3 regions of the Jeotgalibaca ciconiae genome follow, and region 2 is predicted to be linked to each of the others. Evidence: riboswitches for the same ligand, from Rfam matches in the RefSeq annotation. Region 2 holds a riboswitch; each other region holds the start of a gene.
The links. Region 2 has a riboswitch for lysine ahead of EJN90_RS08450 (YfcC family protein). Riboswitches for the same ligand answer to the same signal wherever they lie in the genome.
Positions count from the first base shown of each region.

Region 1: another riboswitch for lysine. It lies ahead of EJN90_RS14060 (ABC transporter permease subunit); the one in region 2 lies ahead of EJN90_RS08450 (YfcC family protein).
Region 3: another riboswitch for lysine. It lies ahead of lysA (diaminopimelate decarboxylase); the one in region 2 lies ahead of EJN90_RS08450 (YfcC family protein).

Region 1 is NZ_CP034465.1:2,684,457-2,688,749, forward strand. It holds gene EJN90_RS12420 (magnesium transporter CorA family protein) at 1-418, shown strand, start outside; gene EJN90_RS12425 (VOC family protein) at 440-1,285, shown strand; gene EJN90_RS12430 (glycosyltransferase family 32 protein) at 1,371-1,997, opposite strand; lysine riboswitch at 2,140-2,286, shown strand; partial or broken gene EJN90_RS14060 (ABC transporter permease subunit) at 2,370-3,986, shown strand; gene EJN90_RS12445 (amino acid ABC transporter ATP-binding protein) at 3,983-4,293, shown strand, end outside.
Region 2 is NZ_CP034465.1:1,789,860-1,794,152, reverse strand. It holds gene EJN90_RS08465 (zinc-ribbon domain-containing protein) at 1-370, opposite strand, end outside; gene EJN90_RS08460 (YdbC family protein) at 390-602, opposite strand; gene EJN90_RS14185 (TMEM164 family acyltransferase) at 624-974, opposite strand; gene EJN90_RS08450 (YfcC family protein) at 1,128-2,519, opposite strand; lysine riboswitch at 2,640-2,788, opposite strand; gene EJN90_RS08445 (nucleotidyltransferase domain-containing protein) at 2,867-3,709, opposite strand; gene EJN90_RS08440 (MATE family efflux transporter) at 3,919-4,293, opposite strand, start outside.
Region 3 is NZ_CP034465.1:901,353-905,645, reverse strand. It holds gene EJN90_RS04180 (IclR family transcriptional regulator) at 27-806, shown strand; gene EJN90_RS04175 (sugar kinase) at 1,000-2,019, shown strand; lysine riboswitch at 2,070-2,241, shown strand; gene lysA (diaminopimelate decarboxylase) at 2,315-3,565, shown strand; gene dapA (4-hydroxy-tetrahydrodipicolinate synthase) at 3,591-4,293, shown strand, end outside.

The sequences.
Region 1 (4,293 bases), 890 kb from region 2:
TTCAATTAATAAAACACTGGTTTATTTCGAAACAGGGATTACGAAAAATCACGAGATTATCGACCAGGTTTATAAGAAACAACAAGGAGTGACAGAAAAACTGAATAATGAACTTCTGCACGATATCCGTATCTTATCAAACCAGGCAAGAGTAATGAGGAGAGAATCAGATGAAATGATTTCTCATTTAAGTGAAGTCTTTTCTAGCGTAATTTCAAATAATTTGAATAATATTATGAAGTTTCTGACATCTTTAACGATTGTAATGACAATCCCGACCATTATTGGCTCGTATTGGGGAATGAACGTAAGCTTACCATTTGAAAAAAACTTATTTGCATTTGCTTTATTAGTATTTGCTTCTATTATTATTGGGATTCTGACGGTTTTTTGGCTCAAAAAGAAAGATTACTTATAGAAAAATAAAGGTGATAATAAAATGTCGACTAGAAATTGGAAAATTGGCAAAGTAGCTTTAAAAGTACAAGATTTAACTGAAATGAGCGAATTCTATCAAGAGATTATGGGGATGGCGGTATTAACAAAAACTGATTCATCTGTCACTTTAGGAGTAAAAGATTCAAAAGAAGAATTAATTGAATTGATTCAGATTACTCCTGCGGCAGATAAAAAAATGACGGTTGGTTTATACCATCATGCACTATTATTGCCAACAAGAAGTGACTTGGGAGAGTTTTTATATCATTTATTAGTTAAAAAGTATCCATTAGGCGGAGCAAGTGATCATGGATATAGTGAAGCTATTTATTTCAATGACCCAGAAGGAAATGGTATTGAAGTGTATGCAGATAAACCTAAGTCTGAATGGGATGTTCGTGAAGACGGAAGGGTGGAAGGGGTTACAATTCAGATGGATGCTGAAGGCGTTCTGGCTTCCGTTAAAAAAGCCTTCACAGGATTGCCGGTGGGAACGATTATGGGGCATGTGCATTTGACTGTAAATAATTTAGAAGATGCTGGTGTATTTTACACTGAGATTATCGGGCTAGGATTAAAATCGGATTATTTTGGACAAGCAAAGTTCTTTGCGTTTGGCGACTATCATCACCAAGTCGGGACAAATACATGGGCCGGGAAATCATTACCAGCACTAGAAGAAGATCAATTGGGAATAGCATATTATGAGTGGGTTCTTCCTTCTGAAGAGGAATTATCCAGCTTCAGAGCGAAGTTGGATAAGAATCAAATCGCTTATCAAGAAGATGATGGCGTCCTTAAAATGAAAGATTCCAGCGGTATCAAGCTGCATTTGATTAGTGAGTAAGAGCAAAAACATACTAAGATTAGTAGGCAGAAACCTCCGTCGAGGCGCCTATCTAATCTTAGTATGTTTTACATTGAGAATTTTTTTAGAGCCAAGAACCGGAATATTGATGAATTGTATGCGTTTCTTCACCGTCATTAATTTCTTGTGTCCAATAGCTCTTTGGAGAGAAATAGATTCGAGGGAAGATTGTAACGCCCATAACTTCTTGTTTTTCGTTATTTAATTCAAGACCATGTTCTTCAAATATTTCTGTGATACGGATTACATTTGTTTTTTCATCAAGCGTTCCATCTTCATTTTTGAAATGACGATCTTCATAATCATCATAAAGTAATTGGAAAGTTGGATGCTTTGGTTTGGCTGCAATAATGGCAGTGGAAATGGTTGTTTCAACTTCAAATCCCATAAAGGCATCCAATTTTAGTAATTGATCAAGTGGCTTAATAACTTCCATATCAGTATCCATGTAAATGCCACCATATTGTATTAATGCATAAAGACGAGCCACATCGGATACAAAAGCCCATTTTTCTTCTTCATAGGCTTCTTTTACATAGTTCCCCATATTTTCGACATCGAAATTATCTTCATTCCATTCCATTATCTCATAATCAGGACAATACTCTTTCCAGCTTTCCATTACTTTCTGTTCTCTTTCTCCGATAGGGTTACCGCCAAACCAACAGTAATGAATAATCTTCGGTATCATTTACATTTCCTCCTTCGTGTATCATTAATCCAATTGTAACGGATTAACATCTTTTTGACCAATAATGTGTAAAATAAGTAATTCACAGGTTGACATCGCTTCATCAATGTTTTATAGTTACTCAAGAAGAATATCAAAAACAATATGAATTAGAGGACGCGAAAACCATTAGTAGGAAACGAAAGGGGAATTCGCCGAAGTACTGTTAGAGGTGCTGGGTCTATGCTGAACAAGTATAGGACTGTCGAGATAAAATGCCCATTTTATCTTTTGAAGAGCTGTTCATATTGGGGCAAAAGGACGATACCAATCGTGGGCCTTTTGCTCACGGTTTTTTTGTGTTCTTACATACAGAAAAGGGAGTTCGTAAAAATGAAAAAGAGATATGGTTATGCAGCATTATTGCTCGGAACATTCGCGATTTTAGGTGGATGTGCTTCTAACAATTCCAGTGGAGAATCAGACCAAACAGCAGATGATGGTCAGTTTGTTGTTGGATTAGAGGCTGCTTACGCACCCTATAACTGGACACAACTGGATGACAGCAATGGCGGTGTTCCTATTGACGGAACAAATGAATACGCTGGCGGTTATGATGTTGAAATTGCTAAAAAAATTGCGGAAGACCTAGGACAAGAATTAGTAATTGTTAAGACAGAGTGGGACGGCCTGGTTCCTGCATTGCAAGCGAATAAAATCGATGCAATCATTGCAGGGATGTCTCCCACTGAAGAAAGAAAACAAACCATTGATTTCAGTGATCCTTACTTAGAATCTCGATTGGTTATGGTTGTTGCTTCTGGCAGTGAATATGAAAATGCAACGAAACTGGCTGATTTTTCTGGCGCGAAAATTACTGCTCAATTAAACACATTCCACTATGGAGTAATTGATCAAATTGATGGAGTAGAGAAACAGACCGCAATGGATAACTTCTCTGCTATGCGCGTGGCTCTACAATCGGGTGTGATTGATGGTTATGTTTCTGAGTATCCGGAAGCGGTAAGTGCATCCAATGCAAATGCTGATTTTTCTTTCGTCGAATTTGAAGATGGTTTTGAGACAAGTCCAGAAGACACAACGATTGCAATTGGTGTTCGTAAAGATGAACCAAAATTGGATGAATTGAATCAAATTTTAAGTGAAATTTCTGAAGAAGAAAGACAAGAGCTGATGGATGCTGCAATTCTAAACCAACCAGCAGCACAATAAAAGTAGGAGCTGAAAAATCAATTGAGTAATTTATGGAATATCTTTCAAGCAAATGCGCCTTTATTTTTGAATGGTGCGTGGGTGACACTATATATTTCGATGATTGGAACGATTATTGGACTATTAATTGGGTTGATTCTGGGAGTCGTTCGTACGATTCCACAACCCGATAAAAGAAGTTTTAAACGCTATGCTTTAAAAACACTTCATTTCGTAACAACTTGTTATATCGAATTTTTCCGAGGAACACCTATGATTGTTCAGGCCATGGTAATTTATTATGGATCTGCTATTGCATTTGGCTGGGATATGAATCGTATTTTCGCTGCAATCTTTATTGTTTCGATTAATACGGGTGCTTATATCACTGAGATTGTTCGTGGTGGAATTTTATCCATTGACGAAGGACAATATGAAGGTGCTGAAGCAATCGGAATGTCTCATTGGCAAACGATGCGTATTGTCATCATGCCTCAAGTTTGGAGAAATATCCTTCCTGCTACGGGGAACGAATTTGTCATTAACATTAAAGACACTTCCGTGTTAAATGTGATTTCTGTGACAGAATTGTTCTTCCAGACAAAAACAGTTTCCGGTATAAATTTTGATTATTTTGGTCCATTTACAGTTGCTTGTATTCTCTATTTAATTATGACTTTTTCTGTAACGAGAATCCTTCGATTTGTAGAGAAGAAGCTTGACGGCCCGCAACACTACGATCTTGTTGGCGGAAATCAAAATCAAATTGTTACATTAGATAAAGAGGTGCAAAAATGACTTCTGTAATGAAAGTTGAAGGATTAAGTAAAAAATTCGGTGAGCGCGAAGTTCTAAAAAATATCAACTTTGAAGTAGAAGAAGGTAAAGTTATTTGTTTAATTGGTGCGTCTGGTTCAGGTAAATCTACCTTACTGCGTTGCCTAAATTTATTAGAAAAGCCGACAACCGGTGATGTTCTCTATCGTAACGAAAGCATTTTATCAGAATCTTTGAATTTGTTTAAATATCGTTCCAAGGTTGGAATGGTTTTTCAACATTTCAACTTATTTAATAATTTAAACGTACTCGAAAACTGTGTAACAGG
Region 2 (4,293 bases):
AGTGAAGCGGTTTTCCGCATTGCGGACAAAAATTTGAGCCAGAAACATACGGTCGTTTACAGTGTGGACAAATTCCTGTTGCTGGTCTGCCAGAATGATATAATTCTAAATCATCTTCTTCAATCCTGACCGGCTCTCTTTTTTCAATAGCTTTTCCTTTTTTATTATCTAGGAGGTAACAAGTATCACAACAAGTCATACGAACCATGTATTTTTTTCCAAAAATAAAAATAGGAATAAAAAATAATCGGAATCGATTTCCTATAATATATATCTCGTATCTTCCAAAATGACCACAATGATTACAAGTAATCGTTTGATTATACTCCAGTTGTTTTCTATATTGACTCACATCAAAAAATAGAAACATGGTTCGTCATCCTTCCCGATTAATTAATGATTAACAGACGTAGTTGCCCAATTTCCTCTTCATTTAATGTAATACCTTTCCCCATCTTTGTGTGATCTGGGCTCCATTCCCGAATATCATATTTCGGCTGGCCTTCATTCCAACTTACTACATTCAATTCTTTTGTCCATCCTTTTTTAGATGTGCTCAGTACACCAATATGAGCGACGATTTCAAATTTTATATCAGCCATATTCTTTCTCTCCTTTTTCTTCTATATTATTTTAATAATCAACGAATTCCTTTCTTTTCTTGAATCAGAATCAAGTGATTCGCTACTCTGTATCCTAAATAAAATATAAATACTGTAAAGACGATTAATAATGGTACATAGATAGCTTCTGGCATATTTTGAAAAAGGCCCGCAAGCAATTAGACCAAAATAAAACACACTATCCATGAGCAAATTTTCCTGGTTCATTAAGTATATAATACCTAAAACAGTAGAGATCCGACAAATATGAAGGGGCAAAGACTCTGAAATATTAATGTTGGTTTCTATAAGATACCATGAATAAAGAACTATTTGTTGTAAAAGGGACAGCCAAAAAATTACGATTCCCATATAAAGAAAATGATCTTTATTAAAAACTTCAATGTATCAAGCCTCCATAGCCCTTCCTCCTTCCATTTCAGTCTATTATTTTTCAAAGAAAATTGCAATTTTTTGTAACAGAAAAAGGCCTGCGCATTTCTGCACAGGGCCTCTCTTTTTCTATTAAAATGGTCCATAATTTGTGTAATACGCAATTACTAAGAAAACAACACCGATTAATAACCAAATCCCCATTAGTGGTCCTAAATACCGTACCCATTTATTGTAAGGTATTTTTGAAATAGACAACTGAGCCATCAACACACCGGAAGTCAGCATAATGGAATCCATAAATCCTGCCCCCAATTGATAAGCCATAACAGCAGTTTGTCGTGTAATACCAACTGCATCAGCTAATGGCACCATAATTGGCATCGTTGCTGCTGCCTGTCCAGAGCCAGATGGAATAATAAAGTTAATAATGATTTGAATAATATACATCGCAATTGCCGCAAATGCTCCTGGCAACCCTTGTACACTATTTGCCAAAAAGTTTACGATTGTATCGATAATCATTCCGTCTTCCATCACAATAACGATTGAGCGTGCTACTCCAACAATTAAAGCTGCAAAAATCATATCTTTTGCACCGGCTACAAATAAATCAGCAATTTTTGAGGGGTTGTATCCATAGGCAAATCCAGCAATAATTCCTGTCGTCATGAAGATTGCTCCAATTTCTTGGATATACCAACCATATTGGATAACACCAAAGGCAATGGTACACATACCAGCTAGAAAGATTAAACCAACAATAATGTGACGTTTATTCATTTCGATAAATGTGTTTTTTTCAACTTCTATTTCCTTTTTATAAGAGGAATAGACTAGACTGTTTGTAGGATCTTCTTTTACTTTTTTTGCATAGCGCATAATGTAAAAAGATGTGATTACCCACAATACAAGGAATAGTGCAATTCTCATTCCTATTCCAGAGAATGTTGGTAATTCTGCAATTCCTTGTGCAATCCCTACTGCGAACGGGTTCATAAATCCAGCACTAAAGCCAATTGCAGCTCCAGATGCAACAATACTCATGCCGACAATCGCATCATAGCCTAACGCAAGTGCTAATGAAATTCCCATGGGGATGAAGACAATTGTTTCTTCGGAAAAACCGAGTGTTGCTCCTGCAATCCCAAAAATCATTAAAAATACTGGAATTACTAAACTTTCTCTTCCTTTTAACTTTTGTGAAGCTTTATAAATCAATGCTTCTACCATTCCTGTTTCATTAATGACAGTAAAAGCACCTCCAATAAGAAAAATAAAGAAGGAAATGTCGGCTGATTCGGATAGTCCCCTAGGAATCGAATTAATAATATCGAAGAATCCCTGCGGTTTCTGATCAACCGAGTGCCAAGATCCCGGTAAAGAAATGGTACGACCACCTTGTTCAATTACTTCAAATTGCCCTGCTGGAATAATCCAAGTCAGCAATGCCATTATTAACATGACCCCTATTAACAATACATACGTATGAGGAATCTGGAATGTTCTTTTTTTCTTTTTCACAATTTACCCACCTAACTATATTTTCATTCCTTTGCAATCATGAAAAGCGAAAAAAGCTAAAAATAAGCACAAAAAATCCCCAATGAGCAAAAGGCTGTTGGGGATTATCCTTCTGCCCTCAATTAGGAAAGCACTCCTTAATAGTCTTTGGGCAAGGCTATCAGGCAGTGTCCGTCTTATTTAAACGGACCCCAACACAGAATTGACTGCATTTCGGCGAAAAACCCTTTCGAAACCTACTATTGTTTTTCGCATCCTCTTTCAAAATTGAACATGATTATCATCTGTACTATATTAACGTGAACAGTATGATAATACAAACAGAAATTGTCCTTTTAATCAATATTTCATTTTCGGGAATTTTTGTTTATTAATTCTACTATTTCTGTTTGTAATAATTCAAATTCTTCAAAGCCAAGTTGAGGGTTATGTTCAGAAAAGTACTGGTACGCTTGGTATACACGAACGAGATATGCTTCTGGAGAGATCGGTAACTGGTTCGCAACTTTCAAGCTCCCTTTTTCATTCATCATAAAGCGATCATTCAATGCATACAATACTTGATTCCAGCAACTGACCGTCCTAAAAAAACAACCATTTACATAATGAACGTCTCCTTTAAGAACCGCTTTTCTCGCAGTATCCATGGAAAATTGCGCTTCAAATAAAAATCTGTCAATGGATGCTTCTTTCATTTTAGAAGGGAGAGGACCTTGGGAATGCAGCTGATTCTTTAATTGGCTTATCGGTCGACTTTCTTTCTCCCACAAAATTTCAGCATAATGAACTTCCGCAGCATAAATGGTATTTACATATCCAAAAGGATGTCCGACTTGGTAATCAATCGTGATCGTACCATTTAAACATTCATTAATTTCTTTTTTTACGCGTTTGGTATCCCGTAAAATTACATCATAAGCATCCCCAGCAATTGTTAGCCATGCGCCTCCGTTTACCCATGGACCCCATTCTCCAGGCAGAAAAAGTACTTTCTCTCCTTCTCTTCTCTGTTCTGAAAGAGTCCTTAAAACCTCCTCGAATTCATCCCAATTTATTGATTCATGATAATACACACCAATATCTGTATCTGAATGAATGTCTGCTTCTCCTCTGCTTTTTGATCCGCCTAAAACAATACCGTCTATCCCATCAACTTCCGAGAGTACACTTATCCATTTTGATACATCCATTCTTCCACCTCAATTATTTTTCTTTAATCATATAGTAGTTTAGTCAACGATGCCAATAATTTCCAAGGGACAGTCTCATACCACTGGACATTGATGGCTGAAAGAAACTTCTTCTGGAAGATTGCTCCAACCATTCTATCAACACTAAATAATACGGAAGACAAAACGACTAATCAAAACTTTTAGAAAGATTTTGATTAGTCGTTTTTTCATTCTGTCAATTGTTGAGCTACCATATCATATAATGGCTCGATTTGTTTTTGGTTAATCCGTTTCATAAAGAATATACAAAATATCAAGGAAACCACTTCGGCAATTGGATAGGCCCACCAAATATTGTTTACATTCCCAGTAAGCGACATTGAATATGCTACTGGTAAAAGAACAAGAATTTGTCTAGTGAGTGAAACGACCAGACTGTATTTTCCATATCCGAAAGCTTGAAATGCCGAACTTAATACAATACTGACTCCTGCAATAATGTAATGAATACTGATAATGCGAAGAGCCGGAATTCCAATTTTAAGCATACCGTCCGAAGCATTAAAGAGTGCTAATAGCGCTTCTGGGAATAACTGAAAAAT
Region 3 (4,293 bases), 890 kb from region 2:
AACGTGATCAGAATGGAGTATGAAAAATGAGTCAACAGCAACCTTATGGAACAGTGCTATTAAAAGCTGAAAAAATACTCAGCTTTTTATCTGTAGAAAGTGAACCTCAGCCATTACATATTATTGCCAGTAAAACAGAAATGACGAATTCTACGGTTTCTAAAATTCTATCAACATTGGAATTAATAGGGTATGTATACCGGAATCCTAAAAATAAGACCTTTCAGTTAGGAAGCGGATTGGTCAAGTATGCCAATCAGTATTTAAATGATTTAACGATTTCAAAAATTGCCTATCCCTATTTAAAAGAATTACATGCAAGATTGGATGAAACGGTTCATCTTTCAATTCGTGAAGGTGATGAAATATTATATATGAACAAACTAGAGTCGACTCGACCAATTGTTGTCACCACTTCGCGAATCGGTTTTTCCAAACCCATGTATGCGTCAGCGATGGGGAAGGCTATTTTAGCAGAATGCACTGCCGAAGAATTAGAAGGCTATTTTTCACGTGTTGAAATGAGAAGTTTTACACCATATACAATTGTCGATCCTGAAGTTTTAAAAGAAGAATTAAAAGAAATCCGTCAAAATGGCTATGCTTTCGATAATAGTGAAGAACAAATCGAAGTATTCTGTATCGGGACGACACTATCAGTGGACTCTACTAATTATGGTGCTTTCAGCGTCAGCATGCCGTCATATCGGCGAACGCCTGAATTAGAGAAAAAAGTAGTCCAAGCAATCTTGCAAACTAAAAGAAATATTATTCAGGAACTTGAACACGTTCATTACTACCTATAAAAGAGAACAGGGACTCATTTTTTAATGAAATTGGGTTGTCCTGTTCTCTTTTATGTTTTATAATATAAGAGAGATTTCTTATTTAAAAATCTGTTTTCCTATTTGGAAATTAAAGAGGTTTTTAAAAAAGAGAATTGGAATCGTAATCATAAGATTTATGTAAACAAAAATACAAAGAAAATGAGGGTCAGGAATGAATCAGAATATTTTGTGTGTTGGTGAAACATTAGTACGTCTATCTACTCAAGTCGGTGTTCATTTTTACGATACAATTAGTTTAAATTTAAATTATGGTGGAGCGGAAGCGAACGTTGCAATCAACTTAAGTAACTTAGGTCACAAGACAACTTATTTTACAAAGGTACCAAATAATCAATTAGGACAAACTGCTATCAAACATACGCAAAAATATGGAGTAGATGCAAGTGACGTCATTTATGGAGGCAATCGTATCGGTTCTTACTATCTAGAAGCGGGTGCAGGTCCACGTGCGGCAAATATTATATATGACCGAGCTCATTCTGCTATTGCAGAGATGACAATTGATGAAATTAATATTGATAAACTATTAGAAGGCAAAACAATGTTACATATAACCGGTATTACGGCAGCTTTGTCGCCCAATTGTGCAGAAATTACTTATGAGTTAATAAAGGCTGCAAAAGAAAGAGGATTAGTCGTTAACTTTGATGTTAACTTTCGATCAAAATTGTGGAGTGTAGAAGAGTGTGGTGCATTCTTGAAACGTGTATTGCCATATGTTGATTATCTTTCAGCAGGAAAATTAGACGCAATTAACTTCTTGGGAGTAAAAGAGTTAGATGCAGATAACTCTACGAGCCGAATTGAAGAATTGGATTACTACTTTGGAAAAATACATGAATTATACCCAAACATTCAAATATTTTATGCAACAATCCGTAATGTTATTTCCGCAACACACAATACTTTGCAAGGTGCATTTTGGAAAGAAGGTATTACTTACTATTCCAAGGTTCAAGACATGGACCACATTATTGACCGCATTGGTGGTGGAGATGCCTTTGCAGCAGGTGTATTGCATGGGATTTTAGATGGTTACGATCCAGAATATACCATTAACTTTGCAACTGCATTGTCATCATTGAAACACACCATTTATGGTGATGTCTCGCCATTTACTGTAGAACAAACTGAACGCACAATGACACATGATGCACGAGTAGATCGATAAAATTAAATAATGAGTGGACAATTAGAGATGTTAATGTTAATCTAATAGAACATATAGATAGAGGTAGCAATGTAAATGAGTAATACATCGGAGAAGGCATTCGGCGATCATGTATGAAAGGTAATCATTGCCGAACGGTTAAAATTGGCAAATTTTAGCTGTGGGGATATGGGAAATACCTATATCACTCCTGCTTGTAAAAGTGGTGGTGCTAAAAAATTTGTCTACAACAGTTTGTACACAATAAAAAGGCGCCAGTGATGGCGTCTTTTTTGTATGAAATGGGAGGAAAAAAATGAGTGAATTAAAAATCGGAGGGGTACCAGCAACAAATTTGGTTGCACAATATGGTACACCACTTTATGTATATGACCAAGAACAATTAGAGAATAACTTACAGAGCTACAAACAATCCTTTAAATCGGAAAAATTTCCGACTAAAATTTTATATGCTTCTAAGGCATTTCAAACAATAGGAATGATGAATCTCGTTCACGAATATGGTTTTGGTGTCGATGTCGTAAGCGCAGGGGAATTATATACGGCGCTTCAATCGAATGTCCCAGTCAATAAAATCCATTTTCACGGTAATAATAAATCTACTGAAGAGCTTCGCATGGCTTTTGAAGCGGGGGTGGAGCATATTGTTTGTGATAATGTAATGGAATTAGCAGAACTGAGCGAATTGGCGAAGGAATATCAACAAAAAATGAAAATTATGTTCCGTTTAAATGTAGGAATTGAGGCGCATACCCATGAATATATCGTGACGACTCATATTGATTCCAAGTTCGGAATAGCTTATGAAAGTGATGATTTTAAAGAATGCTTAACGATTCTTGACCAGCAAGAATATCTTGTTTTGGAAGGATTTCATGTCCACATTGGTTCCCAGATTTTTGAAATGGATGCTTGGTATGCAGCGATTGACAAGATGGTTTCCTATTTGAAAGATTTCAATGAGCCGCTTACTTTAAATCTTGGCGGGGGCTTTGGGGTTCGTTATACAGAAGAAGATCAGCCGTTAGGCATTGAAGAAACAATGAACCACTTATTAACTTATCTCGATGAAATTTTAACAAAAGAAGAAGTAAGCATTAAAGAATTGGTCATCGAACCGGGCAGAAGTTTAGTGGCGGAAGCGGGTTACACCTTATATGAAGTAGGATACCAAAAGAAAACACCGAATAAAACTTATTATTTTGTAGATGGTGGGATGGCGGATAATATTCGTCCAAGTCTTTATCAAGCAAAGTATTCCTGTGATATAGCTACGAACATGGATGCGGAAAAAACAGAACTGGTTACGGTTGCCGGTAAATATTGTGAATCCGGAGATGTCCTGATTCAAGATACTTATCTTCCTCCCGTTAAAAAGGGTGATTTATTAGTTGTTTATGCTACAGGAGCTTATGGTTATTCTATGAGCAGCAACTATAATCGCAGCACAACACCTGCAGTTATTTTTGTAAAAAATGGCCAAGTAAAAGAAATTGTCAGAAGACAAACACTAGTGGATTTATTGAGAAATGATGTACGAGAATAACAAATAGAAGACGGAGGATGACAAAATGTTAAGTGGATCTTTAGTAGCAATTATTACTCCCATGAATGAAGATGGCAGTATCAACTTTGACAAAATGGGCGAACTGATTGAGTATCATATCGAAAATAAAACAGACGGCATTGTTCTTTTAGGCACTACCGGGGAAGCATCAACGATGACTTTTGAGGAAGAGAAAGAACTAGTGGCTTTTGCTGCTGAAAAAATAGCGAAACGTGTGCCGCTAGTTGTTGGGAGTGGCAGTAATAATACCAGCACCGCAGTGGAAAACAGCAAAGCTTTTGCAGAAAACGGCGCAGATATGTTGCTAGTCGTGACTCCTTACTATAACCGAGCAAACGACGGTGGGATGATTCGCCACTTTGAATTGATTGCTAACAGCGTGAACGTTCCGATTATTCTCTATAATGTACCTGGGCGAACGGGATGTAGTTTATCTCCAGCTGTGGTTGAAGTGCTGTCCAAACATCCGAATATCAACGGAATAAAAGAAGCTTCCGGGGATATCAGTTATGCAGTGAAGTTAGCGCCATTGTTAAGCGAAGATTTTGTCATGTACAGCGGTAATGATGACATTATTATCCCTATGTTAAGTTTAGGTGCAAGAGGGGTTATCAGTGTTTGGGCAAATATCATGCCAAAAGAAGTCCATGATTTGGTTACGTTATATCTAGAAGGTAAACAAAAAGAAGCGTTAGCAATTCAAACCG